Regions from separate parts of the Paenibacillus sp. FW507-14B1B genome, predicted to be linked through region 2. Evidence: predicted binding sites of a transcription regulator. Region 2 holds the regulator's gene; the other holds the start of a gene.
What was found. Region 2 encodes CtsR, which represses protease genes until heat stress. Its sites were predicted from a motif close to ATGGTCAATAAAGGTCAAACA; they were not measured.
Positions count from the first base shown of each region.

Region 1 (3,423 bases), on a different contig from region 2:
GCGTTGAATTTGCCATGTGTTGTGTCATATTTCAAAAGGTGTGCCAGCGTTTTTACGTCTGTCAAATCGTTGATTGCAACAATTTCAACATCCTTGTTGTCCAGCGCTGCGCGGAACACGTTACGTCCAATACGTCCAAATCCGTTAATACCTACTTTAACCATGAGTATTTCCCTCCATATAGTGAAAGTTTTTTATTTATTCAAGACGGACCGTGAGGCCCATCATGACAACAAAGTTAGTACGAATGCTCTTCGTCATTGTTCTTTATGCCTGTCGCTTAGTCCAGGCTCTTCGCTATTTCCAGAGCCGCGGCCTCATCCATAACGAGAATGTCCTCGTGTCCGAACTTCAGCACGGCATGTATCGCTTTAGCCTTACTTCGTCCACCAGCGATACCAATAATCGTCTCTGTCCGCATAATATCCTCAAGTCTTAGCCCAAGGGTAAGCATACGGTGAACGACTGTTCCATCTTCACTGAAATAGTAGCCAAAGGATTCGGCAATCGCACCTTCCGCTTTCAGATCCTTAATTGAAGGTTCATCAAGCTTCCTGCGGTGAGCCATCTCCATAGCATCTCCTATACCGTGAACAATAACACATGATCGACGTATCACATTCACAATGTCCCGGATATGGTGATCCTGAACCAGTGACTGATAGGCATCGTCGCTCAACAGATCTGGTACATGCAGTAGCCGATATTCGGCTCCTACCTTCTTCGCCATCTTAGATGCGATTGTGTTGGCTTGAATCTCCATACTCTCGCCCAAACCGCCCCTTGCAGGTACAAACCACGAACCTGTTAAAGGACCAGCTGACGGCGGTGCCATCTGCTCAGCTACTTCAGCGAGCGTTGATCCACCTGTTACAGCAATGATGTCTCCGCTATTGACATAGTTAAGTAATGTTCTTGCACCTGCCCTGCCAAGTTCGCGTTTCACATCAGCTGAAGACTCACTATCACCGGGGACAACTACTACTTTACGCAGCCCGTAAGCCTCGCGGATCTTCTCCTCCAGATCAGCTAATCCGAACAAATCATTCATGACAGGCTCAAGCTGGTCAAGTAAGTTCTGTCCGCTACTGCTAATCCTCATCCCAAGCGTCTCAATCTCGATGAGCCCTTGTGCTTTCAGTAGGTCTGTTTCGGCCCTCAGCACACGTTCGGTCATTGACAGTGATGCCGCGAGCGTCCTGCGCCCCACCATTCCAGATAACATGATCTGATGAAGGATCGTATATCTTCGCTTGAGAATGTCCATGAGATCGGGCAGAAGCTGCTCTTGTAATTCTAATAAGTTACGCATGCATTCCACTCCTGCAACTTCGTCTTGGACCTTCTACCGATGGTCGCAAAATGTCCCAGTCAAGCGTTTTAAGTCCCACCCTTATTCTAACCAATATTTATGGAGGTTGCAAGTGTTCCGAATGTATATTTCTCAACCCTAAGCATTCTTATACATCGGGAAGAGGTTGTCCTTAAAGTGGATACACAACTGTCAAAGTCATATACAGTATCTCCCAAAAGGTGTGAATTTCTTCATATACAGATGGATTCTGTCTCGCTCTCATCAGCCATGCTTATTAGAATCTTTGGCACTGTTCTTGTCTTTTCGAAAAAGATGCGGTATAATCATCTTCGTTGCTATTTTGCGCCCGTGGTCCAATGGATATGACGTAGGCCTCCGGAGCCTGAGATCGAGGTTCGATTCCTCGCGGGCGCGCCATTTATTTTCATAACTTCTATATATTGTTTACCCACAAGTGCCCATAACGGCTCTTTTTTTTACCCAATAGTTTGACTTTCTTTGACTTTATGGTTGAAATTGTTTATTATGTGGGTAATACGGTAACAGTATTTTAATGAGGAATGCATTTAAGAGGAGGTTTTTTATATGAGTTTCATACCTATGGTCGTTGAACAAAGCAACCGCGGTGAGCGCGCGTACGACATCTATTCCAGATTGCTGAAAGATCGCATCATCTTCCTCGGCTCCGACGTGAATGACGTAGTTGCCAATGCCATCATTGCACAAATGCTGTTCTTGGCAGCTGAGGACCCAGAGAAGGACATTCACCTTTACATCAATAGCCCTGGCGGATCAATCACCGCTGGTATGGCCATATTCGATACAATGCAGTTTATCAAACCTGACGTGTCTACCATCTGTGTCGGCATGGCTGCTTCCATGGGAGCATTCCTGCTGAATGCAGGCGCTAAGGGTAAACGTTTTGCGCTTCCTAACAGTGAAGTTATGATTCACCAACCACTTGGTGGAGCTCAAGGGCAAGCAACGGATATCGAAATCCGCGCCCGTCGCATCCTGAAGATGCGCGATAAGCTGAACCATATTCTCGCAGAGCGCACAGGTCAACCGCTTGAGCGTATTGAGAAGGATACGGATCGTGACTATTTCATGACTGCTGCTGAAGCGAAGGAATACGGTCTGATCGACCAAGTTCTTGAGAGCACGCCGCCGCAAGGCATCTAACATTTTGCAACAACAAGAGGCTAATATCCGTTAATATACGGATGTTAGCCTTTTTGGCATGAAATAATTAGACACCCTATGTCTTTTGTGGATATAATTGGGATTAATTAATATTGCGATCGGAGAGATGACTATAGTGGGTAACCGATTATCCTTGATTTTACTACTTCCCCTCTGTTCAATCCCATTTTCCATAATCAACATACTTCCTGCGTTTAAAGGAAATACACCTGATATACAACACACAGTTGCATCTGTCTTTGCTGTCATACTACTATTTCTGCTTGGCCTGTTGCTCGGGTTAAAAGACCAATCTTATTTTGTTCGCTGGTTTTCCCTGTACTGGATAGCAGGTATTTTAGTTTTTGCATTAGGTTATTTGACAAAATCATTCATCATACTTCTTCCCGTTGCCTTTATTTATTTCTTCCCCCTTTACGGACTCCGATTATTTCTAAATATTCCATCGGACCTAACCCTTGTACTCCTGTGCACCATGATTGCTCTCGTAGCAGGATTACTCGGTTATTCACTCGGCCGTTTCCGCAGCAAGAATACACCCATTGTTCAGGAGAAGTAATGAGACCTTCAATCGAGCGAAGTCAAAGATAGACCAAAATAAAGCAAGGGCAGAGGCCAATTTCTTGGCTTCTGCCCCTTATTTTTCACAATCTCGAATATTGCTATTTCCATTCCTTCAAATTCAGCTCAAACTGCGGGAAACCATAAGCGTATGCTGTGTATTCATATAACGAGAAATACAGAACAGCTGCATTATCCTTCAGATAGAACTGAGCATCTGCAGGGACCCCTTTAAAACCGCCAAGGTATCCGCCATCTTGTTTCATTTTGTTAAGGACAAGGTTATTTAACTTCTGCTTGTTCTTACCCTGCATGTTGATGAAATCACCAAGCTTCATCTGCTT
Region 1 is NZ_JBYSWS010000003.1:599,856-603,278, forward strand. Features, by position in the region: gene gap (type I glyceraldehyde-3-phosphate dehydrogenase) at 1-164, opposite strand, end outside; gene AC3WJJ_RS18350 (sugar-binding transcriptional regulator) at 281-1,312, opposite strand; tRNA gene AC3WJJ_RS18355 (tRNA-Arg) at 1,658-1,732, shown strand; gene clpP (ATP-dependent Clp endopeptidase proteolytic subunit ClpP) at 1,901-2,497, shown strand; gene AC3WJJ_RS18365 (hypothetical protein) at 2,595-3,077, shown strand; gene AC3WJJ_RS18370 (PdaC/SigV domain-containing protein) at 3,181-3,423, opposite strand, start outside.
Region 1: the regulator CtsR is predicted to act here: its motif matches at 1,801-1,821, upstream of clpP (ATP-dependent Clp endopeptidase proteolytic subunit ClpP).

Region 2 (3,423 bases):
GCGATCGGTAATCCGAAGTTTCGATTCGCTAATTAATCGCTCACGAGCATTCTTCTCATGTTCTATGATTTGCATTGCGACACTGTGCAGATTCTCTATAATTTCAGACTCAGTCTGCCCTAGTGTAATCTGATTGGAAATCTGAAATAAATTCCCTACAGCCTCACTGCCCTCACCATAGATGCCACGTACCGTCAGTCCCACCTGAGAGACAGCTGACAAAATGCGGTTGATCTGCTGAGTCATCACAAGCGCAGGCAGATGCATCATGACAGAAGCACGAAGCCCTGTTCCGACATTTGTAGGGCAGCTTGTAAGATACCCTCTTTTGTCGTCAAAAGCATAATCAACTTTGGCTTCGAACAAATCATCTAGCTTCGTTGCTCTCTCCCAAGCCTCATGCACTTGGAAGCCCGGATACAAGCACTGGATTCGTAGGTGATCCTCTTCATTAATCATGATACTTACCGATTCATCTTCCGTAAGTATCACCGCTCCATTTCTCGATTCATCAGCGAGACTTGGACTAATGAGTCGCTTCTCAACCAACACTCTCTTATCCAATCCATCAATCTCATCTAAACGAATGGTATGAAAAGGACCCAGATCTTGTAATTCTTCCTGATCCTTTAAAACACCTGTCAGGCGCTCAAGCACTTCTCCCGACTGCTCGCCTGTCGCAAGCAGCGGAAAAGGAAGATGCTGCAAATTGCGCGCCACCCGAACCCGGGTGCTGATGACTATATCAGAATCCTGACCGTTTCCGCGCATCCATTCGCTCAGCGCTTGTTCGGTAAACCGAAGATTCGACATCACGCATTCCTCCTACCTTCAGCATTTTGCAAAATGCTCGCTTCAAGTGCAGTATTGTAGTCCATAGACTTAAGCCATACTCTTCTCGAGCTCACGGATCTGATCACGGATTTCAGCAGCTTCTTCAAACTCCTCTTGAAGGATTTTATACTGCAGTTCCTTCTTAAGCTCATCAATTTTACGTTTCACTTGGATCTTACCACCACTTCGTTTGGGGATCTTACCTACATGTGTGGTATTACCGTGAACCCTTTTGAAAAGTGGATCCAAGCGATCAGAGAAATATTTGTAACAAGAGCTGCAGCCAAAACGGCCAAGCTTACTGAATTGTGAATAGGTCATACCGCATTCCTCACAACGGGGTGCTTGAGGTCCCCTAGAACCCTGAGTTTGACCTTTTCCCGTAGGATCGAGATCAAGCAGACCTGACAAAAGACTGTGAATAGAGAAACCATTCGACGTCCCAGGGATCAATTCCCCTTTTTCACGGGCACAAGTTTCACAGAAATGGAATTCCGTCTTCTCTCCGTTTACAATCTTGGTGAAATGGAGCGTCGCCGGCCGTTTACCGCATTCTTGACACACCATATTCATGACCCTCCTTTTAACAAAGACTCATTTACCCAACAAAGAAACAAGCATCGCCTTCATAATTCTGGCACGAAGCTCATCTCGGTAAGGAAGTTTAACGTTCAGACATTCCCTTGAGATTGCTGCCCGCATGAGGCAAGCTTCACGCATCGTCAAAAACCGTGATTCTTCGAGCTGGTAAATCAGCCCCTCTGCTACTGTCTGATCAATGAGATTTCCTATCGAATGATGCAAGTGATGGTGAAGAGCTGTATGCTTCGGCAACTCAATACGCTGAATACGTATATAGCCTCCTCCGCCACGTTTACTTTCCACCAAATACCCCTTCTCTAATGTAAAACGGGTACTAATAACATAATTAATCTGGGAAGGAACGCATGAGAATTTCTCCGCAAGATCATTACGCTGGATCTCAATTGTACCCTCCGAGCTTTCTTGCAAAATACCCTTCAAATATTGTTCGATAATATCAGAGATATTACGCATGATTATTCATCCTCCACTGCTTGAAACGCTAAGCCGTATTGATCTTACACGTCCTCACAGAGTCTTGCCGATACTTTAATTTTAACCAACTTGGCGCTTCATTGAATCCTTTATTGCTGACTTTGACTTTCTTTGACTTTAAATTTATTATAACACAATTTTTTATTTTGCCAAGGGGGCTTCTCTTTCAGTCTAACCGTTAAAAAGTGAAAATATTCCGCATACCACTCCATCAACCAAAATAAAAAGACCCCGCCATTATTCTAGCAAGGTCTTACATATGATGATGAATATTATACTTCCACCTTACGATCGATCAGTTTAACCATAGCATATATAAGTACTCCGGCGAGAAGTATTTCAAATATAAACGGTCCCCATGGGATTTGAAAAGTCTCATTGGTAATTGGAGTTCCAGTCCCTCCCTCTTCAATTCGAATGGAGAATGTTTGACCCACCCATCCACTATCTGAAGTGAAGATTTTGTACTCCATCCACTGTATTACATTTTGAATGACAAAAAAGAGCACGATGCTGAACCATAACCCCCACTGCTTGCGAATTGCACGAGCTACTACGATCGAGAAAAAGATAGTTATCATAACAAATGTATATTTCCAGCCGCCACCCAATGCCATTAATACATAATCCGAAGTAATTAAACGGGGGAGGTTTATTATTTCACCTATGCTTCCTATGTTCCAGAATATCCATAAGTGAATAATCACCAATATCATAACAATCACTGTACTGATCCAGGTCTGTATTAACGACGATACGATAGTCCATATAGATCGAATAGGTAAGAGGCGGCGATTATATAACTTAATATTCTGATCAAATGTTCTGCAGATAATTACCAGTAGGATCGTACTCACTATACCATAAGCTAGCATGCTCAAGGGCACCAAGAGCCATAATTCCCATCCTCGTATATAACCGATCGATGTAAACAGTGTTTCTGAGATCAACAGAACGGTCATAAGACCAAGAATTACATTCGAATTTCGTTTCCAGTCGTATTTCAACAGTTTCATCATTCTGCGAACACCTCTTTGAACATTTCATCAATGCTTTTACCATGCTCTAGACGAATATTCTCTACTTCCTCGTGCATAACGATCTCACCGTTCCGTATAAAGACCACTTCATCAAAAATACGCTCAATGTCTCTCACTAGATGTGTTGATATGATGATACTGCTGTTCTCATTATAGAACTCCACAATCGCATTGAGGATTTTGCCACGTGCGACAGGGTCAACGCCTCCAATCGGCTCATCCAGCATATACACGTAAGCATTGCGTGAAAGTGCCAGTGTCAGCTGGAGTCGTTCATTCATTCCTTTGGATAATGAGCTGATCTTATCGTTTAAATTCAAGTTCATGAATTTCAACATATTATGTGCCTTCTCTACATCAAAATCAGCATAGAAGTCCTGAAAAAACTTGATCGCATCAGATACTTTCATCCATGATTCTGTGAGCGGACGATCTGGCATGAAAGAAACCAACGATTTCGTCTCCAATCCAA
Region 2 is NZ_JBYSWS010000008.1:3,668-7,090, reverse strand. Features, by position in the region: gene mcsB (protein-arginine kinase McsB) at 1-813, opposite strand, end outside; gene mcsA (protein-arginine kinase activator protein McsA) at 883-1,401, opposite strand; gene AC3WJJ_RS24330 (CtsR family transcriptional regulator) at 1,429-1,890, opposite strand; gene AC3WJJ_RS24325 (hypothetical protein) at 2,184-2,927, opposite strand; gene AC3WJJ_RS24320 (ABC transporter ATP-binding protein) at 2,927-3,423, opposite strand, start outside.